One region of the Streptomyces chartreusis genome, then DNA from elsewhere that is predicted to be linked to it. Evidence: riboswitches for the same ligand, from Rfam matches in the RefSeq annotation. Region 1 holds a riboswitch; the other holds the start of a gene.
The links. Region 1 has a riboswitch for S-adenosylmethionine ahead of thrC (threonine synthase). Riboswitches for the same ligand answer to the same signal wherever they lie in the genome.
Positions count from the first base shown of each region.

Region 2: it holds a riboswitch for S-adenosylmethionine, as region 1 does, so the genes downstream of both, CP983_RS31610 (aminotransferase class V-fold PLP-dependent enzyme) here and thrC (threonine synthase) in region 1, are expected to answer to the same signal.

Region 1 covers NZ_CP023689.1:5,353,781-5,369,495, reverse strand. Annotated here, with positions in the region: gene CP983_RS23565 (NADH:flavin oxidoreductase) at 1-1,109, opposite strand, end outside; gene groL (chaperonin GroEL) at 1,459-3,081, opposite strand; gene CP983_RS23555 (cold-shock protein) at 3,423-3,629, opposite strand; gene CP983_RS23550 (MoaD/ThiS family protein) at 4,072-4,347, opposite strand; gene thrC (threonine synthase) at 4,344-5,630, opposite strand; SAM riboswitch class I at 5,649-5,804, opposite strand; gene CP983_RS23540 (glucosyl-3-phosphoglycerate synthase) at 5,952-6,896, shown strand; gene CP983_RS23535 (alpha,alpha-trehalose-phosphate synthase (UDP-forming)) at 6,992-8,431, shown strand; gene otsB (trehalose-phosphatase) at 8,451-9,332, opposite strand; gene CP983_RS23525 (DUF3263 domain-containing protein) at 9,373-9,624, opposite strand; gene CP983_RS23520 (ABC transporter substrate-binding protein) at 9,661-10,905, opposite strand; gene CP983_RS23515 (ROK family protein) at 11,065-12,009, shown strand; gene nagA (N-acetylglucosamine-6-phosphate deacetylase) at 12,009-13,220, shown strand; gene CP983_RS23505 (1-phosphofructokinase family hexose kinase) at 13,365-14,294, shown strand; gene CP983_RS23500 (CBM35 domain-containing protein) at 14,301-15,245, opposite strand; gene cdgB (diguanylate cyclase CdgB) at 15,364-15,715, opposite strand, start outside.
Region 2 covers NZ_CP023689.1:7,183,753-7,199,467, forward strand. Annotated here, with positions in the region: gene ctaE (aa3-type cytochrome oxidase subunit III) at 12-632, shown strand; gene qcrC (cytochrome bc1 complex diheme cytochrome c subunit) at 712-1,524, shown strand; gene qcrA (cytochrome bc1 complex Rieske iron-sulfur subunit) at 1,521-2,570, shown strand; gene qcrB (cytochrome bc1 complex cytochrome b subunit) at 2,567-4,204, shown strand; gene trpD (anthranilate phosphoribosyltransferase) at 4,345-5,409, shown strand; SAM riboswitch class IV at 5,485-5,601, shown strand; gene CP983_RS31610 (aminotransferase class V-fold PLP-dependent enzyme) at 5,731-7,098, shown strand; gene CP983_RS31615 (glycerate kinase) at 7,053-8,246, opposite strand; gene CP983_RS31620 (SLC13 family permease) at 8,371-9,786, opposite strand; gene CP983_RS31625 (response regulator transcription factor) at 9,844-10,506, opposite strand; gene CP983_RS31630 (sensor histidine kinase) at 10,503-11,867, opposite strand; gene CP983_RS31635 (small secreted hydrophilic protein) at 12,047-12,325, opposite strand; gene CP983_RS31640 (Lrp/AsnC family transcriptional regulator) at 12,424-12,705, opposite strand; gene CP983_RS31645 (rhomboid family intramembrane serine protease) at 12,702-13,463, opposite strand; gene CP983_RS31650 (hypothetical protein) at 13,628-13,867, shown strand; gene CP983_RS31655 (NYN domain-containing protein) at 13,908-15,251, shown strand; gene CP983_RS31660 (C40 family peptidase) at 15,463-15,715, shown strand, end outside.

The DNA.
Region 1 (15,715 bases):
GACGCCGCGTCGTACGGCGCCAGCTCGCCGAAGCGGCCGTCCAGCACCTTCGCCGCCCACTCGGGGTCCTGGAGCAGCGCGCGGCCGACGGCGACGAAGTCGAACTCCTCGGACTCCAGACGGTCCAGGAGGTCGTCGATGCCCTTGAGCCCGGAGCCCTGGCCGGCGAAGGCGCCCAGGAACTCGCCGTCCAGGCCGACCGAGCCGACGGTGATGGCGGGCTTGCCGGTCAGCTTCTTGGTCCAGCCCGCGAGGTTGAGGTCGGAGCCGTCGAACTCCGGGATCCAGTAGCGGCGGGTGGAGGCGTGGAAGGCGTCGACGCCGGCCGCGGCGAGCGGGGCCAGAATGGCCTCCAGCTCCTCGGGGGTCTCGGCGAGACGGGCGTCGTAGGCCTCCTGCTTCCACTGCGAGTAGCGGAAGATGACGGGGAAGTCCGGGGAGACGCGCTCGCGTACGGCGGCCACGATCTCCGCGCCGAAGGCCGCACGGGCGACGGGGTCACCGCCGTAGGCGTCCGTGCGGCGGTTGGTGCCCTCCCACAGGAACTGGTCGACGAGGTAGCCGTGGGCGCCGTGGATCTCCACGCCGTCGAAGCCGATGCGCTCGGCGTCCGCGGCGGCCTCGGCGAAGGCGCCGATCACGTCGTCCAGGTCACGCCGCGTCATCGCCCTGCCGGTGACCTCCTCGGCCCCGATCCGCAGCCCGGACGGACCCACCGCGGGCGCCTCGGCGTACGGCGGCTGGCCCTGCTCGCGCACCATGCCGATGTGCCACAGCTGCGGCACGATGGTGCCGCCCGCGGCGTGCACCGCGTCGGCGACCTTCGCCCAGCCGGCGAGCTGCTCCTCACCGTGGAACCGCGGCACCCGGTCGCTCTGCCCGGCGGACTCGTGCCCGACGTACGTCCCCTCGGTCACGATCAGCCCCACACCGGCGGCGGCCCGCCGCGAGTAGTACGACTCCACGTCCGCCCCCGGCACACCACCCGGCGAGAACATCCGCGTCATCGGCGCCATCACGATGCGGTTGGGAACGGTGAGGCCGTTGATCGCAGTCGGCCGAGCCAGAATCTGCGCCGCACGAGAGGCAGCGGGCTGAGTGACGGTCACGTGGGGGCTCCTGGGAAGAGGGGTCTGTCTATACCGGTCAGTATGTGCACACGCATTGTTGCACCTCATTAAGCAACGATGAGTGTGAGACTCCGCATTCCCGGGGAGCACAATCGGTTTGCGAGCGACTGCGGGTGCGTGGGGGCTGGTCGCGCAGTTCCCCGCGCCCCTGGAGGGCGCGCGGCGGACGCCCTTCTTTTAGGGGCGCGGGGAACTGCGCGAGCAACCACGAACCACCCGCACCCGCCAACGCACCGAGGGCGGCACCCCCTGTCGCGAATGTCGCAACAAGAGGTGCCGCCCTCGGGAAGGACGTTGATCAACCGGAGACCGGAGCCTCCGCGGTCGATCAGAAGTCCATGTCACCGCCCGGCATGCCGCCGCCGGCGGGCGCGGCGGCCTTCTCCGGCTTGTCGGCGATGACGGCCTCGGTGGTGAGGAACAGCGCGGCGATCGACGCGGCGTTCTGCAGCGCGGAACGCGTCACCTTCGCCGGGTCGATGATGCCCTCGGCGATCATGTCGACGTACTCACCCGTGGCGGCGTTCAGACCGTGGCCGACGGCCAGGTTGCGCACCTTCTCCACGACGACGCCACCCTCGAGACCACCGTTGACGGCGATCTGCTTCAGCGGGGCCTCCAGCGCGAGCTTCACGGCGTTGGCACCGGTCGCCTCGTCGCCGTCGAGCTCCAGCTTCTCGAAGACCGCGGAAGCCTGGAGCAGAGCCACGCCACCACCGGCGACGATGCCCTCCTCGACGGCCGCCTTGGCGTTGCGCACGGCGTCCTCGATGCGGTGCTTGCGCTCCTTGAGCTCCACCTCGGTCGCGGCACCGGCCTTGATGACGGCCACGCCGCCCGCGAGCTTCGCCAGGCGCTCCTGGAGCTTCTCGCGGTCGTAGTCCGAGTCGCTGTTCTCGATCTCGGCGCGGATCTGGTTGACGCGACCCGCGACCTGGTCCGAGGAGCCGGCACCGTCGACGATGGTGGTCTCGTCCTTGGTGATGACGACCTTGCGGGCCTTGCCAAGGAGGTCCAGGGAGGTGTTCTCGAGCTTGAGACCGACCTCCTCGGAGATGACCTCGCCACCGGTGAGGATGGCGATGTCGTTCAGCATCGCCTTGCGACGGTCACCGAAGCCCGGGGCCTTGACGGCGACGGACTTGAAGGTGCCGCGGATCTTGTTGACGACCAGGGTCGACAGGGCCTCGCCCTCGACGTCCTCGGCGATGATCAGCAGCGGCTTGCCCGACTGCATGACCTTCTCCAGGAGCGGGAGCAGGTCCTTGACGGAGCCGATCTTGGAGTTGGCGATCAGGATGTACGGGTCGTCGAGCGACGCCTCCATCCGCTCCATGTCGGTGGCGAAGTACGCCGAGATGTAGCCCTTGTCGAAGCGCATACCCTCGGTGAGCTCCAGCTCCAGACCGAAGGTCTGGGACTCCTCGACGGTGATGACGCCTTCCTTGCCGACCTTGTCCATCGCCTCGGCGATGAGCTCGCCGATCTGGGTGTCGGCGGCGGAGATGGAGGCCGTGGAAGCGATCTGCTCCTTGGTCTCGACATCCTTGGCCTGCTCGAGCAGGGCGGCGGAGACGGCCTCGACGGCACGCTCGATACCGCGCTTGAGGGCCATCGGGTTGGCGCCGGCGGCTACGTTGCGCAGGCCCTCCTTGACCAGGGCCTGGGCGAGAACGGTCGCGGTGGTCGTACCGTCACCGGCGACGTCGTCCGTCTTCTTGGCGACTTCCTTGACCAGCTCGGCGCCGATCTTCTCGTACGGGTCCTCGAGCTCGATCTCCTTGGCGATGGAGACACCATCGTTGGTGATCGTGGGGGCGCCCCACTTCTTCTCGAGGACGACGTTGCGACCCTTGGGGCCGAGCGTCACCTTGACGGCGTCCGCGAGCTGGTTCATGCCGCGCTCGAGGCCGCGCCGCGCCTCCTCGTCGAACGCGATGATCTTGGCCATGTGAAGTGGTCCCTCCAGGACTGGGGGTGATTCCTTCGGACCGCGCCCGCGCCCGCGACGGACGGCTCACATGCCTCGTGGTTCCTTGCCCCACCTGGCCTGCGGGCCTCACCGACCCGGTCCTTCTTTGTCACTCTCACCTTCAGAGTGCTAACGCCAATGATTAGCACTCGACCCATGCGAGTGCAAGCGGCTCTCGGGGATCGGGCGAGGCGCTCCGCCGGGGGCGAACAGGGCGCGAACGGGTCCCGGACAGGTCGCGAACACGACGAAGGGCCCGCACCCCGAGGAGGTGCGGGCCCTTCGAAGAAGTACGTCGCTGCTGTTAGTCGACGCGTGCTTCAGCCGGTCGCCAGTCGGACCATGTCCGCCTGCGGCCCCTTCTGACCCTGCGAGATCTCGAAATCGACCCGCTGGCCCTCTTCCAGGGTGCGGTAACCGTCCATCTGGATCGCGCTGTAGTGGACGAAAACATCCGCACCACCGTCGACCGCGATGAAGCCGTACCCCTTCTCCGCGTTGAACCACTTGACGGTGCCCTGAGCCATGCCTAACTCCCCTATTACTGGCCCTTGCACAGATCCACACTTCGCGGATCCGGGTCAGACCTCACCCCCCATCGGTCGGGGGCGTGCGCCGGAACGCGTCGACCGCGGCTGAATGTATCTGCCCAACTGCCGTCTGCAACAGGTCAATCGGACGAGAAATCCGGGCACGACCGGTCGGGAATGTGGGGACAATTCCGCTGACTTCAGGTCAAGTCGGACCCGGCATACGGAACAAAAGCCGCAAAAAACCCGCACACTTTGGCTACTTCTTGTCGGGCTTACGGCAGAAATTCAAGGCAACCGACTCGGAGATCAGCGGCACGTTCCCCAACTGTACCTCGCTCAACCACACAGAATTGCCCCCTCCGCTTCTCTCACGGAGGGGGCAATTCGGTGAACTCTCAGTAACCTGGGTTACCGAAGGTAATGATCGGTCATTCGGTCAGCCGCCGGCGACGGCCGGGATGATGGAAACGCCCGCGCCGTCCGGGGTCGCCGTCTCGAGGCCCTGCTCGAAACGCACGTCGTCGTCGTTGACGTAGACATTGACGAACCGGCGCAGCTTGCCCTGGTCGTCGAGCACCCGGGCGGCGATCCCGGTGTGGTTCTTCTCCAGGTCGGTGATGACCTCGGCGAGGGTGCCGCCCTCGGCGGCGACCTCGGCCTGCCCGCCGGTGTAGGTGCGCAGGATGGTCGGGATGCGAACGGTCACGCTCATGCGAGGCCAGCCTCTCGGAAGGAGTCCAGGTTCGGGCGGATGGTGGCGGTGAGGCCGGTGCCGGCCACCGCGTCCAGCGTCTTGAGGCCGTCGCCGGTGTTCAGTACGACGGTGGTCCTGGTGGGGTCGAGGACGCCGTTCTCGATCAGCTTCTTCGTCACACCCACGGTCACCCCACCGGCGGTCTCCGCGAAGATGCCCTCGGTCCGGGCGAGGATCTTGATCGCGTCGACGACCTGCTCGTCCGTCACATCCTCCACGAACCCGCCGGTGCGGCGCGCGATGTCGAGGACGTACGGCCCGTCGGCCGGGTTGCCGATGGCCAGCGACTTGGCGATGGTGTTCGGCTTCTGCGGGCGGACCACGTCGTGGCCGGCCTTGAACGCGGTCGACACCGGCGAGCAGCCCTCGGCCTGCGCACCGAAGATCTTGTACGGCTTGTCCTCGACGAGCCCGAGCTTGATCAGCTCCTGGAGCCCCTTGTCGATCTTCGTGAGCTGCGAGCCGGACGCGATCGGGACGACCAGCTGGTCCGGGAGCTGCCAGCCGAGCTGCTCGCAGATCTCGTACGCCAGGGTCTTGGAGCCCTCGGCGTAGTAGGGCCGCAGGTTGACGTTGACGAAACCCCAGCCCTCGCCGGCCGGGTCGCCGATCAGCTCGGAGCAGAAGCGGTTCACGTCGTCGTAGTTGCCCTCGATGCCGACGAGCTCGCCGCCGTAGATCGCGGCCATCACGACCTTGCCCTGCTCCAGGTCGTGCGGGATGAACACGCACGAGCGGAAGCCGGCGCGGGCGGCCGCGGCACCCACCGCGCCGGCCAGGTTGCCGGTGGAGGAGCAGGAGAGCGTGGTGAAGCCGAAGGCGCGGGCGGCCTCCAGGGCCTGGGCGACGACACGGTCCTTGAAGGAGTGCGTCGGGTTGCCGGAGTCGTCCTTGACGAACAGCTTGCCGGCGTCGACGCCGAGCTCGTTCGCGAGGTGGTCGGCCTTGACGAGCTTGGTCCAGCCGGGGTTGAGGTTCGGCTTGTCGGCGACGTTGGCCGGGACGGGCAGGAGCGGCGCGTAGCGCCAGATGTTCGCGGGGCCCGCTTCGATCCGCTTGCGGAGCTCCTCGGCGTCGTAGGCCGAGAAGTCGTAGGCGATCTCCAGCGGGCCGAAACACTCCTCGCACGCGAAGACCGGGCCGAGCGGTACCCGGTGACCGCACTCGCGGCAGGAGAGCGCCGCGGCGGGGCCGAGGTCTACGGTGGATTCGGTGGTGCTTGCAACAGTCTGCGCAGCCATGTGAGGCGAGGCCCTTTCTCCTCATCTTCCTCACGACGCATCTCGCCGTGAGACGGATTTGGCACCTTCCCTAGCCGGGAGCCTCGCGGAACGATCAACACTGATCTACGAGAACCGACTGGAGGGTTGCCGGGGCTTCATCGGGCCGTATCCCTCTGCCCCTCTGGATGAGCGGTATTCGGTTGTGGACGACGGCCGACCTCGGACATGCGATGGTCATCCGCGTTGTTCAAGACTGTAACCGAACGCCAGGACAGTTGAGCTAGCCGTCCGAACCGCGAGATGGATCACAGACGTCCCGACAGTGAGGAGCCGCCGACCGTGCTGGAAGAAGCAGAGCGCTGGCTGAGCAGCCGCTCCTGGTCCGTTGCCGACCGCCCGCTGCATCACATCCTGGCCGCCAAACAGCGCTCGGGCCAGTCGGTGTCCGTCGTGCTGCCCGCGCTCAACGAGGAGGAGACGGTCGGCGAGATCGTCGCGATCATCGCCCATGACCTCGTCCGGCAGGTCCCGCTGGTCGACGAGATCGTGGTCGTCGACTCCGGCTCCACCGACCGCACCTCCGAGGTCGCCGCCGCGGCGGGCGCCCGCGTGGTGCACCGCGACGAGATCCTGCCGCGCGTCCCGGCCGTGCCCGGCAAGGGCGAGGTCCTGTGGCGCTCCCTGCTCGTGACCGGCGGCGACATCGTCTGCTTCATCGACGCCGACCTGAAGGAGTTCTCCTCCGACTTCGTCTCCGGGATCGTCGGCCCGCTGCTCACCGACCCCGGCGTGGACCTGGTCAAGGCGATGTACGACCGCCCGCTCGCCGGTGCGGCCGGGCAGGGCGGCCGGGTCACCGAGCTGATGGCGCGCCCGCTGCTGAACATGCACTGGCCGCAGCTCGCCGGCTTCGTGCAGCCGCTCGGCGGCGAGTACGCGGCCCGCCGCAGCCTGCTGGAACAGCTCCCGTTCCCCGTCGGGTACGGCGTCGAGCTGGGCATGCTGGTCGACGCGCTGCACCTGGTGGGGCTCGACGCGCTGGCCCAGGTGGACGTGGGGGTGCGCAAGCACCGGCACCAGGACGGGCAGGCGCTCGGCCGGATGTCCGCCGCGATCTACCGCACGGCGCAGCTGCGGCTCGCCCGCGGGCACCTGGTGCGCCCGTCCCTGACCCAGTTCGAGCGCGGCGAGGACGGTTTCGAGCCGCGTACGTACTCCGTGGACACCGAGGAGCGGCCGCCGATGGTGGAGATCGCCGAGTACGCGACGCGGAAGGTCGCGTAAACGCCGGAAACCGGCCGTATACAGGGCTGACAAGAGCCCCCCACTGAGCGGAACCGCACGTTTGAGCGTTTCCTGGGAGGGCTAGGTTGAGGCTTATGGCTTCCACGCAGGATGCGCCGGGTGCGCACGGTGCTGCCAAGGTGCTCGTCGCGTCGAACCGCGGCCCGGTCTCGTACCAGGTGGGCGACGACGGCTCGCTGACCTCCAGGCGCGGCGGCGGCGGAGTCGTCTCCGGGCTGTCGGCGATCGGGCCGGACGCGGGCGCCCTGTGGGTGTGCTCGGCGCTGTCCGACGGCGACCGCGAGGCGGTGCGGCGCGGGGTCGGCGAGGACGGCGTGCTGATGCTGGACATCCCGGCCGACGTGCACGCGGACGCGTACAACGGCATCGCCAACTCGGTGCTGTGGTTCGTCCATCACATGCTCTACCAGACGCCGCTGGAGCCGGTCTTCGACGCGGAGTTCCGCCGGCAGTGGGCGTCCTACGAGGCGTACAACCGCGCCTTCGCCGAGGCGCTGGCCGGGCGGGCGGCGCCGGGGGCGGCGGTGGTGGTGCAGGACTATCACCTGACGCTGGTGCCGGGGATGCTGCGTGAGCTGCGCCCCGACCTCAGGATCGGCCACTTCTCGCACACGCCGTGGGCGCCGCCGGAGTACTTCCGGATGCTGCCCGACGACATCGCCGAGCAGGTGTTGCGCGGGATGCTGGGCGCGGACCGGCTGGGGTTCCTCACCCGGCGGTGGGCGGACGCCTTCGAGGCGTGCTGCGCCCGGTTCGCCGACGGGCTCGGAGGCACGCGGATCGGCGTGCACGGGCTGGGCGCGGACGCGGACTTCCTGCGCGAACGCTCGCACCGGGCGGACGTGACGGAGCGGATGACCGCGCTCCGCGACGAGATCGGCTCGGCCCCGGACGGCACCGCCCGCAGGACGATCGTGCGGGTCGACCGGACCGAGCTGTCCAAGAACATCGTCCGCGGCCTGCTCTCCTACCGGCAGCTCCTCGACGACCACCCCGAGTGGCGCGAGCGGGTGGTGCACGTGGCCTTCGCCTACCCCTCGCGGCAGGACCTGGCGGTGTACCGGGACTACACGGCCGAGGTGCAGCGGCTGGCGGACGAGCTCAACTCGCAGTACGGCACGCCGGGTTGGACGCCGGTCGTGCTGCACGTCAAGGACGACTTCGCCCGCTCGCTCGCCGCCTACCGGCTCGCGGACGTGGCGCTGGTCAATCCCATCCGGGACGGCATGAACCTCGTCGCGAAAGAGATGCCGCTCGTCTCCGACGAGGGGTGCGCGCTGGTGCTGTCGCGGGAGGCCGGGGCCCACGAGGAACTCGGCGAGGACGCGATCACCGTCAACCCGTACGACGTGGTCGGCACGGCACGGGCGCTGCACGAGGCGCTGTCCGTGGGGCCGGAGGAGCGGGCGGAGCGCTCGAAGCGCCTGGCGGCCGCAGCGACCGCGCTACCGCCCGCCCAGTGGTTCCTGGACCAGCTGCACGCACTGGAGGAGCAGCCCGGCCCGTCCGCCTGAGCGGAGGCGGGGCCAGGGGTCAGCCGGCGGCGGCGATCGCCCGCAGCAGCCGTACGACCCCTGCCGGGCCGTCCACCACGACGTCCGCCCGCTCCGACAGTTCGGTGACCTCCTCGCTGCCGCTGCACACCAGCAGGCCGGGGGTGCCGTCGGAGCGGAGTTTGTCGACGGCGGCGTAGGCGGGCAGGTCGCCGAGGTCGTCGCCGGCGTACAGGACGCACTCGGCGCCGAGCTCGCGGACGTACTCGCTCAGCGCGACGCCCTTGTCCATGCCGGGCGGGCGCAGTTCCAGGACCATGCGGCCGGGTTCGACGATCAGGCCGTTGCGCACCGCCAGGTCGGCGAGGGGGTTGCGCAGGGCCTCGAAGGTGCCCTGCGGGTCGGCGGCACGGCGGGTGTGGACGGCGACGGCGTGTCCCTTGTCCTCGGTCCAGGTGCCGGTCGCGGCGCCGTTCGCTTCGAGGATGCCGGGCAGTTCGGCCCGCACGGCCGCGACGCCGGGGTGCGGGTCGGGTGCGGTGACCTCGCCGCTGACGGCGTCCCAGCGCTCGGCGCCGTAGTGCCCGAGCACGACGAGGTGCTCAAGGCCGGGGACGCCGGCGAATCCGCCGTACCGCACGGCGACATCGGCCGGGCGGCCGGTGATCACGGCGACGGCGGCGACCTTCGGGGCGAGCGCCGTGAGCGCCGGCAGGGCGTCGGGGTGGGCCCGCGCCTGCTCCGGGTCCGGCACGATCGGGGCGAGCGTCCCGTCGAAGTCCAGGGCGATCAGTGCCCGCGCGGGCCGCGCGAGGAGTGCGGCGAGCCCGTCGCGTCCGTTCGCGGTCGCGGGGGTGGGCAGAGGGGCCGTGGAGTCGGCCCGGTCGGGGTCGGTCAGATCCTTTTCCTGGTCACTGGCCATACAAGGACCCTATCCAGCGAGGGCTCCGCGCACCCCTCGCTCAGCGCTCCGCCCGCCGGGCCTCCCGGACCCGCCGCAGCCGGTTCACCGTGACGGGGTCGTGGGCCAGGGCCCTGGGGTCGTCCAGCAGGGCGTTCAGCAGCTGGTAGTAGCGCACGGGGGCCAGGCCCAGTTCCTCGCGTATCGCGCGCTCCTTGACGCCGGGGCCCGGAAAGCCCCGGCGTTCCAGAGCGAGGATGGCCCGCTCGCGGTCGGCGAGGGCGGCCTCGGGCGGGTCCTGGTGCTGGTCCATGGCTCGCACCGTAACCCCCGCCACCGACAACGGCCGCTACTCGGCGCTCTCGGCCCGCGTCGCCGTCGACTGGAGGCCGCCCAGGATCGCCGACGGGCTGCCGCCGGAGGTGACGGTGCTGCCTATGCGCTTCTTGATGTCCGCGCTGACCTCGGCCCAGGACGTGCGGCCGACCGGGTAGAGCTCGGAGAGCGGGAGCCGCTCCAGGAAGGGCTTGAGGTCGGCGTCCTGCTTTGCCGCGGTCATCACCGTGGACGCGGAGTTCGTCACCGGCAGCAGGTCGTACTCGCGGGAGAAGTCCAGGACGTTCTGCTTGTCGTAGACGAAGTCGAGGAAGTCGCCCACCTCCTCGGCGTGGCCGTTCTCCTTGAAGGCCATCATCCAGTCCGCCACGCCCATGGAGACCTTGCTCGGGCCGTCGATGCCGGGCATCGGCACCATGCCGAACTTCACGCCCTTCTTCTTGGCCATCTGCATCAGGGACGGGTGGCCGTTGAGCATGCCGACGTCACCGGCCGCGAAGGCGGCGAACGCGTCGGCGCGGTTGAGCTCGCCGGGTGCGACCGGGCCGGTGAGGTCCTTGCCGACCAGGTTGTCCTTCAGCCAGTCGAGGGTGGCGACGTTCTCGGAGGAGTCGATGCTGTACGTGCCGAGGTCGCTGTCGGTGTAGCCGCCCCCGCCGCTGAGCAGCCACTGCATCGTCTCGGCCTGCGCCTCCTCGGCACCGAGCGGCAGCGCGTACGGCGTCTTCACGCCCTGTGCCTTGAGCGCCTCGGCGTCGGCGGCCAGCTCCTTCCAGGTGGTCGGCGCGGAGATGCCGGCCTTCTCGAAGAGCGTCTTGTTGTAGAAGAGCAGCCGCGTGGAGGAGGCGAACGGGATGCCGTACTGCACGTCCCGCACCCGGCCCGCGTCCGCGAACTGGGCGACGAAGTCGGCCTGCACGGGGATGGAGAGCAGGTCGTCGGCCCGGTAGAGCAGGCCCTGCGCGGCGTAGTCGGCGTACGCGCCGATCTGGGCCATGTCCGGCGCCTTCCCGGCGTCGACCATCTTCTTGACCTTGGCGTCGACGTCGTTCCAGGAGTACACGGTGACGTCGACCGTGACGCCGGGGTGCTCGGCCTCGTAGGCCGTGACGAGCTTGTCCCAGTACTTCTGGGAGCCGTTGGACTCGCTGTCGCCGTAGTCCGCGGCGACCAGCCGCAGGGTCACGTCGTCCGAGCCGCCGGTCAGCCCGCAGCCGCCCAGGGCCGCCGTCAGACCCAGCGCGGACACCGCCGCCATCGCTCCCGTACGCCTACGACCACGACTACGCCCCTGCACGCCAAACCGCCCCACGCCCATGTTCGAAATTTTCGAAACGTCATACATATTGCCCCCATAAGGTCTACACCACGTAAGTGGACTAGACCTCTCGCGGGTGCGCAAGCCACACTGTCCCCCGTGAGACATGTCATCGCCCTCGATGTGGGCGGCACCGGGATGAAGGCCGCCCTCGCGGGCGCGGGCGGTGAGCTGCTCCATCAGGCCCGCCGTCCGACCGGACGCGAGCGCGGACCGGACGCGGTGGTCGAGGGCATCCTCGACTTCGCCGCGGAGCTTCGCGCGCACGGCGAGGAGCGCTTCGGCGAGCCCGCGGCCGCCGTCGGCGTCGCCGTGCCCGGCATCGTCGACGAGGAGCACGGCATCGCCGCCTACGCGGCCAACCTGGGCTGGCGGGACGTACCCCTGCGCCGGCTCATGTCCGAGCGGCTCGGCGGCGTCCCCGTCGCCCTCGGCCACGACGTACGCACCGGCGGTCTCGCCGAGGGCCGGATCGGCGCGGGCCGGGGTGCCGACCGCTTCCTGTTCGTGCCGCTCGGCACCGGGATCGCCGGCGCCATCGGCATCGACGGCCGGGTGGAGGCGGGCGCCCACGGCTTCGCGGGCGAGATCGGCCACATCGTCGTACGGCCGGGCGGTGCCCCTTGCCCGTGCGGCCAGCGCGGCTGCCTGGAGCGGTTCGCGTCCGCCGCGGCGGTGAGCGAGGCGTGGGCCGCCGCCTGCGGGGACCCGGAGGCGGACGCCGCGGACTGCGCCAAGGCCGTCGCGTCCGGCGACCCGAACGCCGTACGGATCTGGCAGGAGGCCGTGGACGCCCTCGCCGACGGCCTGGTCACCGCTCTCACCCTGCTGGACCCCCGCACCCTGATCATCGGTGGCGGCCTGGCCGAGGCGGGGGAAACCTTGTTCACACCACTGCGGGACGCGGTCCGGCAGCGGGTCACTTTCCAGAAGCTGCCGTCCATCGTCCCCGCGGCCCTGGGCGACACGGCCGGCTGCCTCGGCGCCGGGCTGCTGGCCTGGGATCTCCTCGACAACACCGACCGTACGGAGGTAACTCCCTGATGGCAGCCGACCTGGGGGCGCGGGGAACTGCGCGACAAGCCACGGAACGCCCGCACCCCGCAACCGACAAGGCGCCCCTCGTCCTGTCCGGCGCCAACGTGGTCATGCCGACGGGAATCCTCAAAGAGGGCCAAGTGGTCATCGACGGCACGCGCATCGCCGGCGCGGCCCCGGAGAACGCTCACCACATCGACGTGACCGGCCACTGGCTCCTGCCGGGCTTCGTGGACATCCACAACCACGGCGGCGGCGGCGCCTCCTTCACCTCGGGCACCCCCGAGGACGTGCTGAAGGGCATCCACACCCACCGTCTGCACGGCACCACCACCCTCGTCGCCTCCACCGTCACCGGCGACATGGACTTCCTCGCCCGGCGCGCGGGCCTGCTGGCGGAGCTCGCCGAGCAGGGCGACATCGCGGGCATCCACTTCGAGGGACCGTTCATCTCCCCGTGCCGCAAGGGCGCGCACTCCGAGGAGCTGCTGCGCGACCCCGACCCGGCGGACGTGCGCAGGCTGGTCGACGCCGCCCGCGGCCACGCGACGATGGTCACCCTCGCCACCGAACTGCCGGGCGGCATCGACTCCGTACGCCTCCTCGCCGAGCGCGGCGTCATCGCGGCGATCGGGCACACCGACGCCAGCTACGAGCAGACGGTGGAGGCGATCGAGGCGGGCGCGACGGTCGCCACGCACCTCTTCAACGCGATGCCGCCGCTCGGCCACCGCGAGCCGGGCCCGATCGCGGCCCTGCTGGAGGACGAGCGCATCACGGTCGAGCTGATCAACGACGGCACGCACCTGCACCCGGCGTCCCTGCAGCTGGCGTTCCATCACGCGGGCGCCGACCGGGTCGCGTTCATCACGGACGCGATGGACGCGGCCGGCTTCGGCGACGGCCGCTACATGCTCGGCCCGCTGGAGGTCGAGGTCGCCGACGGGGTGGCCCGGCTGGTCGAGGGCGGCTCGATCGCGGGCTCGACCCTCACCCTGGACCGCGCCTTGAAGCGGGCGGTCACCGTCGACCGACTGCCCGTCGAGGACGCGGTGACGGCCCTGTCCGCCAACCCCGCCAAGCTGCTCGGCCGCTACGACCGCATCGGCTCGCTGGAGCCCGGCAAGGACGCCGACCTGCTCGTTCTGGACTCCGACTTCGACCTCAAGGGCGTGATGCGCCGGGGCGAATGGGTGGTCGATCCACAACTGGGGTGATGTGTCCGCCTGTTGGGGGCGGTGGTTGTCCTGCGAGACTGGGACGGCCGCCGCCCGTTTGGCATGATCGGCATCTGCCGGAGGGAACAACCGGCAGACGGACGGCGCACACATGCTGAACTCTTCGGGGGAGGTCGAGTACAGGTGATTCTCACGGTCACGTTGAACACCGCTCTCGACATCACCTATCGCGTCCGGGCGCTGCGGCCCCACGCCTCCCACCGGGTCTCCGAGGTGATCGAGCGCCCCGGCGGCAAGGGGCTGAACGTGGCCCGGGTGCTGGCGGCCCTGGGACACGAGGTGACGGTCACGGGCTTCACGGGCGGCGCGACGGGCCGGGTGGTCCAGGATCAACTCACCGGCGTACCCGGCGTGGTGGACGCCCTGCTGCCGGTCTCCGGCCCGACCCGGCGCACCATCGCCGTCGTCGACGAGCGCACCGGTGACACGACCCAGCTCAACGAGCCCGGCCCGACGGTCACGCCCGCCGAGTGGTCCGCCTTCCAGGAGGCGTACGACGACCTGCTGGCGTCGGCCTCCGTGGTGGCCCTGTGCGGCAGCCTGCCGCCGGGGGTGCCGGTGGGTGCGTACGCCGGTCTGGTGCGGTCCGCGAAGGCGGCGGAGGTGCCCGTCCTGCTGGACACCAGCGGGGAGGCGCTGCGCCGGGGTGTCGCCGCCCGGCCGGACATCATCAAGCCCAACGCCGACGAACTGGCCGAACTGACCGGCTCCCACGACCCGCTCCGCGCCACCCAGGACGCCCGAAGGCGCGGCGCCCGCACGGTGGTCGCCTCCCTCGGCGAGTCCGGTCTCCTGGCCGTCACCCCCGAGGGCCGCTGGCAGGCCACCCCGCCCACCCGCCTCCACGGCAACCCCACGGGCGCGGGCGACGCGGCGGTGGCGGGTCTGCTGTCGGGGCTGGTGGAGAAGCTGCCCTGGCCCGACCGCCTGACCCGGGCGACGGCCCTGTCGGCGGCAACCGTCGTGTCCCCCACAGCGGGTCAGTTCGACCGGGCGGCCTACGAGGAGTTCCTGCACCGGGTGGCGGTGACCGCGGAGGTCACCGCCGCGTGACCGGGACTAGGACCCGACCCAGCCCTTGACCAGCCACATCTGGTCGATGAGGGCGTCGCACTGGTTGCCCTGCTCGCAGGACAACTTGATCGTGTTCGAGCCCTTGTTGAGCTGGATGTAGTTGTAGGTCTTCGTCCAGCCCTTCTCGTAGTCGCCCTCGGGGCCGCCCGACCAGTTCTTCAGGTCGACCGGGGCCTTGGCCGCCGTGCCGTTGATCGTCAGAGTGGCGTTCTGGTCCTTGCCCGGGACGCTGTAGCCGACGTAGACGGTGTACTTACCGCTCTTCGGGATGTCGCTCACGGACCAGGAGACCGAGGAGCCGGCCTGGTTGAAGCCGGTGACGTAGACGCCACCGTCCGCCTGGGCGCCCTTGATGTCGGACGCGGTGGCGGCGCCGCCGGCGAGGGCCAGGGCCTTGGCGTCGATCGTCGGCAGGTCGTCCTCGGCGGCCGCGCTGTTGCTGTTCGACGGGCTCGGCGCGCTGCTCTGCTGGGACTGCGACTGCGTCGGCTGTGCCGCGTCGTCCTTCTTGTCCTTGTCGTCGTCGCCGCCCAGCATCGCCACGCTGATGCCGATGACCACCGCCGCGACGACGGCGATCGCGCCGATGAGGAGGCCCTTGGTGTTGGGACCCCGCCCACGGCCGTTCCCGCTGCCGCCGCTGTACGACGTCTGCTGGACGGTCGTCGCCCCGCCGGGGTGCGTCTCCGGCGCCGCGTAGTGCGCGTTCGGCTGGCCGTAGCCGCCCTGCTGTTGCGGTACCTGGGGGGCCGCAGCGGTCGGCTGCTGGCCGTACTGGCGCTGGCCGACGGCACGCACCCGGTTGACGGCGTTCGGGTAGCCGTAGCCACCGGACGGCGGCTGGGCTCCGTTGGCCTGGCCGTCGGCGTAGAGGTAGCCGAACGGGTCGTCGTCCTCGGGCGTACTGGCGCCGTTGTTGCCGGACGTCATCCCTTGGTACTCCTCACCAGGTGCGGGCGTTGCGATAGGGCGGTCAGAAGGGCGAGCCTACCCGCTCCTGATGGCCCAAACGGGTGACTCAGACCGCATCAGCTCGCTGACCTGGGATTCATCCCGCGCGTCTGTGTTGTTTGGGACGAGATCGTTTCTCTACGTACATCCGCTCGTCAGCGGACTTCAACACTTCGTCCGCGGTCATCCCGCAGTGCGCCCACCCGATGCCGAAACTGGCCCCGACCCGCACGGCGCGGCCCTCGGCCCGGATCGGCTGGATGATCTCGCTGCGCAGCCGGACGGCGAGGTCCTGGGCGTCGGCGCGGCCGAGCCCGTCGGCGAGGATCACGAATTCGTCGCCGCCGAGCCGGGCGACGGTGTCGCCGTCGCGGACCTGCCGGGTCAGCCGCCGGGCGACCTCGATGAGAACCGCGTCACCCGCGTTGTGCCCGAACCGGTCGTTGATC
Region 2 (15,715 bases), 1.8 Mb from region 1:
CGACCGACATAATGTCGGTCGTGGCGACAGCAACGACAGTAGAAACCGGGCACGCGCACCCGTCGGTCAACCGGCCGAACCTCACCAGCGTCGGAACCATCATCTGGCTGAGTTCCGAGCTGATGTTCTTCGCGGCCCTCTTCGCGATGTACTTCACCCTGCGATCGGTGACGGGGCCCGAGTACTGGGATTCACAGGCCGAGGCCTTGAACTTCCCGTTCTCGGCGACGAACACCACGATCCTGGTGCTCTCCTCCCTCACCTGCCAGCTCGGCGTCTTCGCCGCCGAGCGCGGTGACGTGAAGAAGCTCCGGGGCTGGTTCATCGTCACCTTCATCATGGGTGCGATCTTCATCGGCGGTCAGGTGTACGAGTACACCGAGCTGGTCAGGCACGAGGGCATCTCGCTCTCTTCCGGCCCGTACGGCTCGGTCTTCTACCTGACCACCGGCTTCCACGGACTGCATGTGACGGGCGGACTCATCGCCTTCCTGTTTGTCCTCGGCCGCACCTACGCGGCCCGGAGGTTCACGCATGAGCAGGCGACCGCAGCGATCGTCGTGTCCTACTACTGGCACTTCGTCGATGTCGTCTGGATCGGCCTCTTCGCCACGATCTACATGATCAAGTAGCCGGGCCCGATCCCGCGCGCGTTCCACAACGCACCTAACAGAAGCATCGACGCAGAAGATCCTGACACCGGGGTAATCCGTGAAAAAGCTCTCCGCACGACGACGCCACCCGCTGGCGGCAGTCGTCGTCCTACTCCTCGCGCTGGCGTGCACGGGGGGGCTGTACGCCGTGTTCGCTCCCGCGGACAAGGCGCAGGCCGAGGAAACCGCCCAGTCCCTCACCATCGAGGAGGGCAAGAAGCTCTACACCGTCGGCTGCGCCAGCTGCCACGGAGCCAGTGGTGAGGGGACCTCCGACGGCCCGAGCCTGGTGGGCGTCGGCGCTGCCGCCGTCGACTTCCAGGTGTCGACGGGCCGTATGCCGGCCGCCACCTCCCAGGGCGCCCAGGTCCCGGCGAAGAAGAACATCTACTCGCAGGCCGAGATCGACCAGCTCGCCGCGTTCATCGCCTCTCTGGGTGCGGGTCCGTCCGTCCCCACCGAGGAGCAGTACGGACCGGAAGGTGCGGACATCGCCAAGGGCGGTGAGCTCTTCCGCAACAACTGCGCCCAGTGCCACAACTTCACGGGCAAGGGCGGCGCGCTGACGAAGGGCAAGTACGCCCCGAGCCTCGAGGGTGTCGACCCCAAGCACATCTACGAGGCCATGCAGACCGGCCCGCAGAACATGCCGTCCTTCCCCGACACCACGCTGTCGGAGCAGAACAAGAAGGACATCATCGCGTACCTCCACGCGGTCAACAGTGACGAGACGGTGAACCCGGGTGGTCTTGAGCTGGGCGGCCTCGGGCCGGTCAGTGAGGGCCTCTTCTCCTGGATCTTCGGTCTCGGTGCCCTGATCGCGGTCGCCATCTGGGTCGCCGCTCGGACCGCAAAGGCCAAGAAGTCATGAGTAGCCAAGACATTCCAGAAGAGAACCTGCCCGCTGAGCAGGACGCCACCGTCGCGGTAGCGGACGAGAAGCACCCCTTCGCCGACCCCGGCCTGCCGCCCCACGAGCACCGGATCCAGGACATCGACGAGCGGGCCGCCAAGCGGTCCGAGCGCACGGTCGCCCTGCTGTTCACGGTCTCGATGCTCGCCACCGTGGGCTTCATCGCCTCGTACGTGGCGATCCCGCACGACAAGTCGATCTTCGTCTTCCCGATCGGTCACCTCAACGCGCTGAACTTCGCGCTGGGGCTGACCCTCGGCGCGGCGCTCTTCTGCATCGGCGCGGGCGCGGTCCACTGGGCCCGCACCCTGATGTCGGACGAGGAGGTCGCGGACGACCGGCACCCGATCGCCGCGGAGCCCGAGGTCAAGGCCAAGGTCATGGCCGACTTCAAGCAGGGCGCCAAGGAGTCGGCACTGGGTCGGCGCAAGCTGATCCGCAACACGATGTTCGGCGCGCTGGCCCTGTTCCCGCTCTCCGGTGTCGTCCTGCTGCGTGACCTCGGCCCGCTGCCCGGGACCAAGCTGCGCCACACCCTGTGGTCCAAGGGCAAGCTGCTCGTGAACATGAACACCAACGAGCCGCTGCGTCCCGCGGACGTCGCGGTCGGCTCCCTCACCTTCGTCAAGCCCGAAGGCCTCGAGGAGCACGACCACGACTTCCAGAACGAGATCGCCAAGGCGGCCCTGATGGTCATCCGGCTCCAGCCGGACGACATCAAGGACAAGCAGGAACTCGACTGGTCCTACCAGGGCATCGTCGCGTACTCGAAGATCTGCACCCACGTCGGTTGCCCGATCTCCCTGTACGAGCAGCAGACGCACCACGCGCTCTGCCCCTGCCACCAGTCCACCTTCGACCTCGCCGACGGTGCCAAGGTCATCTTCGGCCCGGCCGGTCACCCCTTGCCGCAGCTGCGCATCGGTGTGAACGACGAGGGTTACCTTGAGGCGCTCGGCGACTTCACGGAGCCCGTCGGTCCTGCATTCTGGGAGCGCGGATGAGCACTACAGAGACCACCGAGTCCCGCTCTCGCGGGAAGGCACCGGCCGGCGAGCGCGTCGCCGACTGGGCCGACGGCCGGTTGGGGATCTACTCCCTCGCCAAGGCCAACATGCGCAAGATCTTCCCCGACCACTGGTCGTTCATGTTGGGTGAGGTCTGCCTCTACAGCTTCATCATCATCATCCTCACGGGTGTGTACCTGACGCTGTTCTTCCACCCGTCGATGAACGAGGTGGAGTACCACGGCTCCTACGTCCCGCTCCAGGGACAGCTCATGTCGGAGGCGTTCAGCTCCACGCTGCACATCTCCTTCGACGTGCGCGGTGGTCTGCTCATCCGGCAGATCCACCACTGGGCCGCGCTGATCTTCCTCGCGGGCATGTTCGTGCACATGATGCGCGTGTTCTTCACGGGCGCGTTCCGCAAGCCGCGTGAGATCAACTGGCTGTTCGGCTTCCTGCTGTTCGTCCTGGGCATGTTCACCGGTTTCACCGGCTACTCGCTCCCTGACGACCTGCTCTCCGGCACCGGTGTCCGCTTCACCGAGGGCGCGATCCTGTCCATGCCGATCGTCGGCACGTACATCTCGTTCTTCCTCTTCGGCGGCGAGTTCCCGGGCGTCGACTTCGTCGCCCGCTTCTACTCGATCCACATCCTGCTGCTGCCGGGCATCATGCTCGGTCTGGTGGTCGGCCACCTGATCCTGGTCTTCTACCACAAGCACACGCAGTTCGCGGGTCCCGGAAAGACGAACAAGAACGTCGTCGGCATGCCGCTGCTGCCGGTCTACATGGCCAAGGCCGGAGGCTTCTTCTTCCTGGTCTTCGGTGTCATCGCGGTGATCGCGGCGGTCGCGCAGATCAACCCGGTCTGGGCCATCGGTCCCTACCGGCCGGACATGGTCTCCACCGGCGCCCAGCCCGACTGGTACATGGGCTTCGCCGAGGGTCTGGTCCGGTACATGCCGGGCTGGGAGGTCAACTTCTGGGGTCACACGCTGGTCCTCGGCGTGTTCATCCCGCTGGTGCTCTTCGGCCTGGTCCTCGGTGCGATCGCGCTCTACCCGTTCATCGAGTCCTGGGTCACCGGCGACAAGAGCGAGCACCACATCCTGGACCGCCCGCGCAACGCCCCGACGCGTACCGCGTTCGGCGTCGCCTGGGTCACGGTGTACATGATCGGTCTGGTCGGCGGTGGCAACGACCTGTGGGCCACCCACTTCCACCTGTCGATCAACGCCGTCACCTGGTTTGTCCGGATCAGCTTCTTCGCCGGACCGGTCCTCGCGTTCATCGTCACCAAGCGCATCTGCCTCGGCCTCCAGCGCCGGGACAAGGACAAGGTGCTGCACGGCCGCGAGTCGGGCATCATCAAGCGCCTGCCGCACGGTGAGTTCATCGAGGTCCACGAGCCGCTCAGCCAGGACGCGCTGTACACGCTCACCGCGCACGAGCAGTACGAGCCGGCCCAGATCGGCCCCGCGGTCGACGAGAACGGCGTCGAGCGCAAGGTGAAGGGCTCCGAGAAGCTGCGCGCCAAGCTCAGCAAGTCCTACTACGGCGAGGACGGCCAGATCCCGAAGCCGACCGTCGAGGAGTACAAGGAGATCACGAGCGGCCACGGCCACCACTGATCGCTGCGCACGCCACGCCACGGCAGAAGGGCCCCGTCCGATCTTCGGACGGGGCCCTTCTCCGTGTCCCGGGGCTGGATAGGGTGGACTCGTTGAGACTCGCGTCCCGTAGTGCGGGACGCCTGAACCTGGAGCGGCTTATGAGCGCTGTGACCCCCGCTGGAGGCGACACCGCGGCGGGCCGCTCCTGGCCCCTGCTGCTGAACGGCCTGCTGGACGGCCGGGACCTGTCCGCCGACGACACCGCGTGGGCGATGGACCTGATCATGCGCGGCGAGGCGACGGACGCGCAGATCGCCGGGTTCGTGGTGGCGCTGCGGGCCAAGGGCGAGACGGTGCAGGAGATCACCGGACTGGTCCGGACGATGTACGCGCACGCGAATGTGATCGAGGTGCCGGGGCCGACCGTCGACATCGTCGGCACGGGCGGCGACGGCGCGAAGACCGTCAACATCTCCACGATGTCGGCGATCGTCATCGCCGGCACCGGCGCGAAGGTCGTCAAGCACGGCAACCGGGCCGCGTCGTCGGCGTCGGGTGCCTCGGACGTGCTGGAGAAGCTCGGCGTCAATCTGGAACTGCCGGTCGGGCGGGTCGCCCAGGTCGCCGAGCAGGCCGGGATCACCTTCTGCTTCGCGGTGAAGTTCCACCCCTCGCTGCGTCATGTGGCCGCCGCGCGCGGACAGCTGGGCATCCGGACGACGTTCAACGTGCTCGGTCCGCTGACCAACCCCGCCAAGGTGCGGGCCCAGGCGGTCGGGGTGGCCGACCCGCGCATGGCACCGATCGTCGCGGGCGTCTTCGCCGAGCGCGGCAACTCCTCGCTGGTGTTCCGCGGCGACGACGGCCTCGACGAGCTGACGACCACCGCCACCTCGCGGGTGTGGGTCGTGCGCGACGGCAAGGTCACCGAGGAGGCCTTCGACCCGCGCGACGTCGGCATCGAGCTGGTCCCGGTGGAGGCGCTGCGCGGCGCCGACGCCTCCTACAACGCCGAGGTCGCCCGGCGCCTCCTGGACGGCGAGACGGGGCCGGTGCGCGACGCCGTACTGCTGAACTCGGCGGCGGCGCTGGTGGCGCTGGAGCCCGGCGACGGGCCGCTGACGGAGCAGATCGGGGCCGGTATGGCGAAGGCGGCGGAGTCCATCGACTCGGGGTCCGCGAAGCGGACGCTGGAGCGGTGGGTCGCCGCGAGCAACGCCTGACCGGCACCTGACGTCGTCCCGCGATCCGGACACGGGTTGCGGGACGACGATCATTTCACGTACGTTCCTGTACCAGGTCATGAGTGACAGTCATGAGGCCCCGGCCGACTGTCCGGCAACCCTCCGTCCGTGGCGGGGTGCCCCGGGTGAAGACCAGGCCGTAGGCAGCGAGGTCTACGGCAAGCGCGGGCCCCTCTCGAAACCAGGGGTCCTGGTCGTTCGAGGGAGTCTTCCGTGAGCAAGCGAATGCGATAGGGCCGCCGAGCCCCGCCTCCGCGCACCCATTTTCACTTTCTTCTTTCCTCTCACGGGAGTTCCGTCATGTCTGTCTCCACCGCTGCCTCCGTCCAGACCATTTGTGCCCCGCTGCCCGTTCTGGGCCGCGATGTCACCGTCCCGCTCGTCACCGGCGGCGAAGTCACCTACGCAGCGCTGGACTACGCCGCCAGCGCCCCCGCCCTCCAGCGCGTCTGGGACGACGTGGCCGCCTACGCGCCGTACTACGGCAGCGTCCACCGCGGGGCCGGATACCTCTCCCAGCTCTCCACCGACCTGTTCGAGAACGCCCGCCGGACGGTCGCCGAGTTCCTCGACTGCCGGGACGAGGACCAGGTCGTCTTCACCCGGTCCACCACCGACTCGCTGAACCTCCTCGCTGCCGCCCTCCCGGCCGACTGCCAGGTCTTCGTCTTCGAGACCGAGCACCACGCCTCGCTGCTGCCGTGGCGCGACGCCCGCGTCACCTACCTCAACGCGCCCCGCACCCCCCGCCAGGCCGTCGAGACCCTGGAGCGCGCCCTCGCCGACCGTGACCCCTACGGCCCGGCCCTGGTCTGCGTCACCGGCGCCTCGAACGTCACCGGCGAGCTGTGGCCGGTGCGCGAACTCGCCGCCGCCGCGCACGCCCACGGCGCCCGGATCGTCCTGGACGCCGCCCAGCTGGCCCCGCACCACGCGGTCAGCGTCCGTGACCTGGACGTCGACTGGATCGCCTTCTCCGGACACAAGCTGTACGCCCCGTTCGGCTCCGGTGTCCTGGCCGGCCGCTCCGACTGGCTGCGCGCGGCGGAGCCGTACCTCGCGGGCGGCGGCGCCAGCCGCAAGGTGTCCCGGCGCGAGGACGGCGGCGTCGACGTCGAGTGGCACGACAGCGCCGCCCGGCACGAGGCGGGCTCCCCGAACGTCATCGGCGCCTACTCCATCGCCTCCGCCTGCAAGGCGCTCACCGAGGCCGGTTTCGACGACCTCGTCGCCCGTGAGCAGTACCTGATCGAGAAGGTGCGGGCCGGTCTCGCCGAGGTGCCCGAGGTCAGGATCCTCTCCCTCTTCGGCGACGACGCCCCGCGCGTCGGCGTCCTCTCCTTCGTCGTCGCGGGCTGGAACAGCTCCCACTTCGCCGCCGCCCTGTCCGCCGAGTACGGCATCGGAGTCCGGGACGGCCTGTTCTGCGCCCACCCGCTGGTCCGCACCCTGCTCGGCAGCGACCCGCAGGCCCAGGGCGAGTGCGGTGCCCCGGAGGCGGCGCCCGGCGAGAAGTCCCTCAACGCCATCCGCGTCAGCTTCGGTGCCGGAACGCCGGACGAGCACGTCGAGCGGTTCGTGAACGCCGTGAAGGAGCTCGTGACGGACGGCGCGAAGTGGAACTACCGCACCGAGGACGGCCGTTGCGTGCCGGACACCTCCGCGTGAACCGGTAGCCGGGCGCCCAGCAGGATCATCCGCAGGGCGCGTTCGGTCGCGTCCGTGAGGAGTTCGGAGGCCCGCACCAGGGCCTCCGCCAGGGCCATCGGCGCGGGCAGGATGCCGCTGAACGCGTCGACCCCGGGCACCTCGTGCGCGCCCTCGCCCAGCGTGCCCGCCAGCGCGAGCACCGGGCGGCCGTACAGCTTGGCCCGGCGGGCCACCTCGGCCGGGACCTTGCCGCGGGACGTCTGGTGGTCCAGGGCGCCCTCGGCGGTGACGACCAGGTCGGCGCGGGCCAGACGGGCATCGAGGTCGAGGTGGTCGAGGAGCACGTCGAAGCGGGGGAGCAGGCGGGCGCCGAGCGCGGCGAGGCCGGCGCCCAGACCGCCGGAGGCTCCGGTGCCGGGGCCGCCGTAGAGGTCCGTCCCCACGACACCCAGGTCACGGGTGAGGACGCTTGCCCAGTTCTCCAGCCCCGCCGACAAATGCTCCACCTGCGCGGGCGTCGCGCCCTTCTGCGGTCCGAAGACACGGGCCACGCCGCGCTCGCCGCACAGCACGTTGTACGGATTGCACGCCACGAGCAGCTCCACGTCCCGCAGACGCGGGTCGAGGCGGGCCGGGTCGATCCGCGCGAGCCGGACCAACTCGCCTCCACCGTGCGGGAGTTCGAAGCCGTCGGCGTCCAGCAGCCGGGCACCGAGCGCCTGGAGCGCGCCGGCGCCCCCGTCGGACGTGCCGGAGTCGCCGCAGCCGACCAGGATCCGCCGTACGCCGGTGTCCAGCGCGGCGCGGATCAGCTCGCCGACGCCGTACGTCGTCGTGGCGCCCGGGTCGCGCCGGGCCCGGGGGACGAGGGACAGCCCGGCCACCGCGGCCATCTCCACGACCGCCGTGTCCCGGGAGCCGAGCAGCGCGAAGTGCGTGCCGACGCGTTCGCCCACCGGCCCGGTGGCGGGCAGGGCGACGAGCCGCCCGCCGGTCGCGGCGGCCAGCGCGGTGGCGGTCCCCTCACCGCCGTCCACCAGCGGAATCAGATCGAGCACGGCATCCGGCAGCACCCGCCGCACCCCGCCCGCGATGGCATCGGCGGCGGCCTGCGCGGACAACGACTCCTTGAACCCACTGGGGGCTACGACGACGCGGGTCAGCATCAGATCTCCTCAGCAGGTCGGGACAGGACAACGCCCTGAGGGGCAACGCCCCCAAGGGGCGCGGGGAACTGCGCGACCAGCCACAACGGCGCAGCAGCCGAAAGACGACACACACGCGGCACCGTCATCGCGTCACCGGCACACCGAGCACCGGCCACACCACAACGGCGAACAACAGAACGACCGCGGCGGTCGACGGAGCCAGCACCGCAGCCAGCCGCAACAGGTCACGCGGGGTGTAGGTCGGCGTCCCCGGAAGGTCGGAGAAGAGCGTCACCGGCTTCGCCGAAGCCGGCAGCGTATGGCAGAACCCCGCCGCCGCGGTGGACGCGAGCGCCGCCGCGACCGGATTCACCCCGGCCCCCACCGCCGCCGCGACCACCAACGGCACCAGTACCGAGGACCGGGCCGACCGGGACTGCAGGACCAGATGGGCCGCCGTACTGATCACCACCACGACGACCAGGAACAGCAGCGGGCTGACGCCCGACGGGAGCCCGCCGACCAGCCACCCAGCCGCCCCGGAGTCGGCGAGCGCCACACCCATCGCCATCGTCGCCGCCATGAACAGCAGCAGCGCCCACGGAACCGTCTTCAGCGCGTCCTTGAGATGCACCGTCCCCAGCGCGGGCGAGGCCGCCACCACCGCGCCGATCAGCGCCACCACCGCGGGCGGCACCCGGTGCAACGGCTCGCTGCACCACAGCACCACGACCGTGCCGAGCAGCAGCGCACACCGCTTCTCGGCCTGCGACCAGGGCCCCGTGACCGGGTCGTCGCTGTGCTCCTGGATCTGCTCGGCCGTGATGCGCACGGCGCCCTCGCGGTCCGCGCGACGGGTGGTGGTCAGGAGTACGGCCTCGGCGGCCAGGTGCGAGGAGGCCACGGCGAGCGGCAGCCCCAGCAGCAGCCACTCGGTGAAGCCGATCCGGTCACCCGTGGCCTGCCACAGCACCGACACGGTGATCAGATGCGCGCCGGCCCCGATCAGGGTCGCCACCGCCGACAGCAGGATCACGGTCGGGAACAGCAGCGCCAGCATCACGACCAGTCGCCGCCGGTCGGCCAATGCCTTGGCGAGCGCGAGGAACACCGGCAGCGCGAGCGCCGCCCGCCCCGAGGTGGCCGGCACCGCGAACGCCGTGACGACCAGCGCGGCCGTGGTCAGATGCACCAGTTGCCGCACCGTGCGGGCCCCACCGACCAGGAACGCCGCCGCCCGGCCCGCGAGCCCCGTCCGGGTCACCGCGGCCGCCAGCACGAAGGCGCAGATCAGCAGCCACACCGTGGAGTCGCCGAGGGTGCCGAAGAGCGTGTCGCTGCTGATCACGCCGGTCACCGTGAGCGCCAGCCCGGCGCCCAGCGCGATGTACGTGTCGTCGACCGGCGTCGCGATCCAGGCGCTGGTCGCCAGCGCGAACACGGCGAGGGTGAGGCGGGCGTCGGCGCCGAGACCCGCGAAGTTGCCGGGCACCGCGAGCAGCGCGCACAGCGAGAGCGCCACACACAGGGCCGCGAGCGGACGGAGGTTCAGGGTCACGTCATCGAGGGTTCACCTGAGCCGTGAGCCCTCGATGAGCGGTACATGAAGGGGACTTCACGCGGGCAGCCGGTACCCCACGCCGCGGACCGTCTCGACCCGTTCGGCGCCGAGTTTCTTGCGCAGCGCCCGCACGTACACGTCCACGATGTTGGAACCGGGGTCGAAGTCGTAGCCCCACACGTGCGACAGGATCTGCTCGCGGGACAGTACCTGCCCCGGGTGCCTCAGGAACAGTTCCAGGAGCACGAACTCACGGGCCGTCAGATCGACCGTCCGCTCCCCGGACCGGGCCCGCCGGGTGCGCAGGTCCAGGGTGAGCGGGCCGGACCGCAGCACCGTCACCTCGGGCGCCCTGGCCGCCGTACGCAGTCGCAGCCGGACCCGGGCGAGGAGCTCCTCGAAGCGGAACGGCTTGGTCATCCAGTCGTCGGCGCCGCCCTCAAGACCGGCCACCGTGTCCCGTACGGAGTCCCGCGCCGTCAGCACGATCACCGGGACCGTCACCCGGGCCTCGCGCATCTCGCGCAGCACCGTGAAGCCGTCCCGGCCGGGCAGGCCGATGTCGAGGACCACCAGGTCGAAGGCGCCCGTGACGGCGTACTCGTACGCCGCCTCGCCGTCACCGACGACGGTCGTGGTGAAGCCGTTCGAGCGCAGTCCCTTCTCGACGAAGGAGGCGATGCGCTCCTCGTCCTCGACGATGAGGATCCGGTTCACGTGTGTCCCTCTCCCAGTGCCAGTACGAAGGTGGCGCCGCCGCCCTCGGTGGCGCGCAGCCGGACCCGGCCGCCGTGCGCCTCGGCGATGGCCCGGACGATCGACAGGCCGAGCCCGGCCCCGGAGCCGCGGGCGCCACGCCGGGACGTGCCGCGCCGGAACCGCTCGAAGATCACGTCCGCGTCCTGCGGCTGCACCCCGCAGCCGGAGTCGGCGACGTACAGCTCGATGGCGGTCCCGTCCGCACGGGAGCCGATCCGCACCGCCTGCCCGGGCGCGGTGTGCTGCACGGCGTTCTGGGCGAGCTGGACCATCGCCTGGGTGATCCGCTGGGCGTCCAGCTCGGCCTCGACGTCGGCGACCTCGGCGAGCTGCCAGTCCCGCTCGCCGAGGGTGCGGGCCTTGACGTAGACGTCGGCGGTGAGCTCGGCGAGCTGCACCGGCTCCGGGGCGACGAAGTCGGGGCGCTCGGCCTTGGCGAGCAGCAGGAGGTCCTCCACGATGCGGCTCATCCGGTCCAGCTCGTCGGTGACCAGCCGTATCGTCTCCTCGCGCTCGGCCGGGTCGTCGCCCATCAGCTCCAGGTGGCCGCGCACGATGGTGATCGGTGTGCGCAGTTCGTGGCCCGCGTCGTCGACGAACTCGCGCTGGGCGGCGAAGGCGCGCTCCAGCCGGTCGAGCATCGCGTTGAAGGTCTCCGCGAGCGCGGCGATGTCGTCGTGCCCGTGCACGGGGATACGGCGGGTGAGGTCCTGCTCGGTGAGCTGCGCGGCCGCGGTGCGCACCAGCCGTACGGGTTTGAGGATGCGTCCCGCCACCGCCCAGCCGATGCCGGTCGTCAGCAGCAGGGCGACGCCGGAGATGGCCAGCAGGATGCGGAACTCCTCGTTCACCGCGGCCTGTTGGCGCCCCGGGTGGAACGCCACGACGAACGCGGCCTCCGTCTCGCCGCCCGCCCGCGCGACGGCGACCTTCGCCCAGCGGATCTCGCCGGAGGACCGGTCGACCGTGCCCGTGGAGTCGGGGGAGTCGAAGATACGGCGGCGGGCGGCGGCGTCCTCGTGCAGCGGCACGGCCACCGGGATCTCGCGCGGCTGGATGATCTGGGCCGGGGTGTCGCCCGCCCGCCCCACCAGGCCGATCAGCTCCTCGTCGGGGTCGGCGTACTGCCGCACCAGGAACTCCCGCAGCAGCCGCGACGGGTCGGTGAACGGCCGGCCCGTCTCGGGGTCGACGCCCCGCTCCTCGAAGTTGGCGAACTCCCCGGCCTCCTGGGCCAGCAGCCCGTTCGCCCGGTGATCGACGTCCCGCAGCAGGATCGATCGCGTCGTCGTGGCCACGGACACCAGCCCCACGGCCATCACGAGCAACAGCCACAACAGAATCCGAACCCGCGCGGAGACCCGCCGGGGTACGGGGCTAGGGGGTGTCGCCACAGAACACCGTTCCGTGCAGCCGCGCCCCAAAGGGGCGCGGGGAACTGCGCGACCAGCCACAACGAACCCGCGGACGGATGATCACGGCTCTTCCGGCAAGGCGCTCAGCCGTCGTCGCGGTCGTCGTCGGAGGCATCGTCATCGTCGTCACTCGCGGGGCTGTCGGTCACCGGTGGGCGGGAGACGACCTCGTCGCTCGGCGTCGGCGTCGGCGCCGGTGCGGGCCGGGTGGGCGTCGGCGTGGGGGAGCCGCTGTCCAGCTCCACCCTGGTCGGCACCTCGGGCGACTTCGGCTGGTCGGTGAGGGCGAAGCTGGTCGCGGCGATGCCGAGCGGGATCGCCACGACGGCGGCGAGGGCCGCGATCCGGTGCGAGAAGGCCATACGGGCGATCCTGCCCACGGCACACGGCGTTCAGGATGAGCCCAGGATGAAGAACTCCTCATCCTGAGCGGCGGCATCCTGAGCGGCGGCCCCGGGCGTCAGCTGTCCAGGCCGATGGCGAACGCGGCCTCGATGTCGTGCTGGGAGTAGGTGCGGAACGCCACGTGCGTGTCCGTGCCCTCGACGCCGGGGATCTTGCTGATCCGGCCCGGGATGACCTCGGCGAGCTCCTCGTGCTCCGTCACCCGGACCATGGCGATCAGGTCGTAGGTGCCGGTGACGGAGAAGACCTCGGTCACGTTCTCCAGCGAAGCGATCCGCTCCGCGATCTCGGGGATCCGGTCCACGCTGGTCTTGATCAGGACGATCGCGGTGATCACGGCTGGTTCTCTCCCTCGGGGGCCGGAGCTGGGGCGGCTTTCACTCTAGTAGGCCGCCCGAACCGGGCCCACGCGTAGCCGAAGCCCAGCCCGAACCCGACCAGGTGCGCCAGATACGCCACCCCGGGCCCCTGCGCCGCCCGCCCGGCCGCCACCCACTGCAGGGCCGCCCAGAAGGGCAGCACGACCCAGGCCGGGAAGCGCAGCGGCAGGAAGAGCAGGAACGGCAGCAGGCTTGTCACCCGCGCTCCGGGGAAGAGGAAGAGGAACGCGCCGAGGACGGCCGAGATCGCCCCGGACGCGCCGACCAGGGACTGGGTGGAGTCGTCGTTGGCGGCGGCGTAGCCCAGCAGGGCCAGATAGCCGCAGCCGAGGTAGAACAGCGTGAACTGGACGCGGCCCATCCGCTCCTCGGTCATCGCGCCGAAGACGTAGAGGAAGAGCATGTTGCCGAGCAGGTGCACCCAGCTGCCGTGCACGAACAGGGCCGTCGCGGGAGTGAGGACGGCCCGGGGTGCCCCCTCGAACAGCTCCGCCGGCACCACGCCCCAGCGATGGAAATAGGCCCGCTGCGCGGCGATCAGCTCCTCGCCGGAGCCGTACGCCGGATTGAGCCCCGCCGCCGGGCTCAGCAGGAAGAGCAGACAGCACAGGGTGATCAGCCCGTACGTCACCGGCGCCGGCGACGCGAGGGCCGACCGTCCCGCGGCCCTGCCGAACCGAGCCCGGAAATGCGCCACGCTCCAGTTGCCGATCATGGCTACAGAGCATGACGTAACCGGACGCAGTCGCACAGACCGCCTCGCCGCCGTGGACGGACGGGCGACGAGTACCCGCCAGGCCGTAGGGTTACGAGCCACACGCACCGCAGCCCGGCGCGTGGCCGACAATAGAAGGCCTAGAGGAAAAGAGCGCAGTCACGATGACGGTTCCCCTGCCGACCGACACGACGCGGTGGCGTTGCACCCTCTGTGGCAACCTCACCCGCTTCGACGTGACGCGTTCGTCCAAGGTCGTGGAGTACCTGCACCTCGATCTGGCCGGCGAGCCGAAGGTCGAGGAGCGCGAGGTGCTCAGTGAGACGATCGAGTCGGTGCGCTGCCGCTGGTGCAACGCGGTGGACAAGGTGGAACTCGTGGACAGGCCGGGCGCCGGCTCCTGACGATCGGGGACGGCCCCGCACGGATATCGAGGTGTGACGGATGGTGGAGACACAAGGCGGGGGGCCGGGCGACGGCGCCGCCGAGGTGCTCGACCGTCCGCTGCCCGACGGCGTGCGGCGCAAGGTCGTCCAGATCGTGTCCGACGGCTTCGGCGGGCTGACCGTGGGCGAACTGCCCGCGCAGCTCCGCCAGTACGCCAGATTCGCGCCGAACCGGCGGGCCAAGTTCGCCGGCAACGCGATGGCCGCCGCGCTGGAGACCGATCCGCTGTTCCGCCAGCGCATCGGCGAGAAGCTCAGAGAGGCCCAGCCGGAACTCACCGGCGCTCTCGACTCAGGCTCGGCGCCTCCGGCCGCGGACCCGCTCGACGTGGCGGCCGCGGCCTATGTTCTGCGGCCCACCGGCTGGGTCAAGCTGGTCACGGCGGCCGGTGAGGAGGCCCAGCGGGCCGACGCCGAGCGCGCCGACGAGGAGACCCGCGCCGAGCTCGACCGGCTGCGCGAGGAGCTCGCCCACGCCCGGGAGCACACCCGGGACGAGGCCGAGCGGCTGCGCACCGAGCTGGACGCGGCGAAGAAGGAAGCCGAATCACTTCACCGCAAGCTGCGCTCCGCCCTCAGTGACGTCAAGCGCGGTGAGGCCGCCCTGCGCAAGGTGCAGACCGACATCGAGACCGTGCGCGCCGAGGGGCAGGCGCAGGTCTCCGCGGCCGAGAGCGAGACCCGCCGGCTCAAGGCGCGGCTCGGGGAGGCCGAGGCCGCCCTGGAGGGCACGCGCAGAGCGGCACGCGAGGGGCGCAGTGTCGAGGACATGCGCGTCCGGCTGCTTCTGGACACCCTGCTGGACGCCACCCAAGGGCTGCGCCGGGAACTGGCGTTGCCGCCGGTCTCCGTGCGCCCCGCCGAGACCGTGGACGCGGTTGAACCGGGACGAATGACCCCGAAGGACATCGCCGCGCGGGCGCTGTCGGAGAACGACCCCGCGATCCTCGACCAGCTTCTCGCCCTGCCGCAGGCCCACTTGGTGGTCGACGGCTACAACGTCACCAAGACCGGCTATCCCCAGATGCCCCTGGAGAAGCAGCGTCTGCGGCTGCTGGGCCAGCTCTCGCAGCTCGCCGCGCAGACCGGCGCCGAGGTGACCTGTGTCTTCGACGGGGCCGAGCTGGCCGCGCCGGTGCTGCTCGCGCCGCCGCGCGGCGTACGGGTGCTGTTCTCCAAGCCGGGCGTGACCGCCGACGAGCTGATCCGCCAGCTGGTGCGCGCCGAGCCGCCGGGGCGTCCGGTCATCGTCGCCTCCACCGACCGCGAGGTCGCCGACGGAGTGGCGCGCGCCGGCGCACGCCCGGTGGCTTCTGCGGTGCTTCTGAAGCGACTGTCCTGAATCGGTCAACGTACAGGGGCAATGCCCGAATTGGGTGGACCGTCGCGCAACGTAGTGTCAACCGCGCATCACACCATGTGAGTTGTGTGTAAAGAATGCAGTGTGTGACGAGATTTTTCTTGTGAGGATTTGATCTGATCACAGGAGGGTCACTAGGGTCTGGCCTCGAACCTCCGAGCGGGTGATCACTCACAAGAAGGGTTTCACCTCAGTGGCGTCCCACCGTCGACCGAAGCAGCCGAGCCGAGCGCGCGTGACCGTGCTCACCACCGCGGCGGCTGCTGCCGTGGCCATAAGTTCGCAGGCGGCCAACGCGGCCCCCAGCGAGAAGCCGAGCAAGGACGAGGTCAAGGCCAAGGTCGACAAGCTCTACGAGGAGGCCGAGCAGGCCACCGAGAAGTACAACGGGGCCAAGGAGAAGCAGGAGAAGCTCCAGAAGGAGATCTCCACCATCCAGGACAACG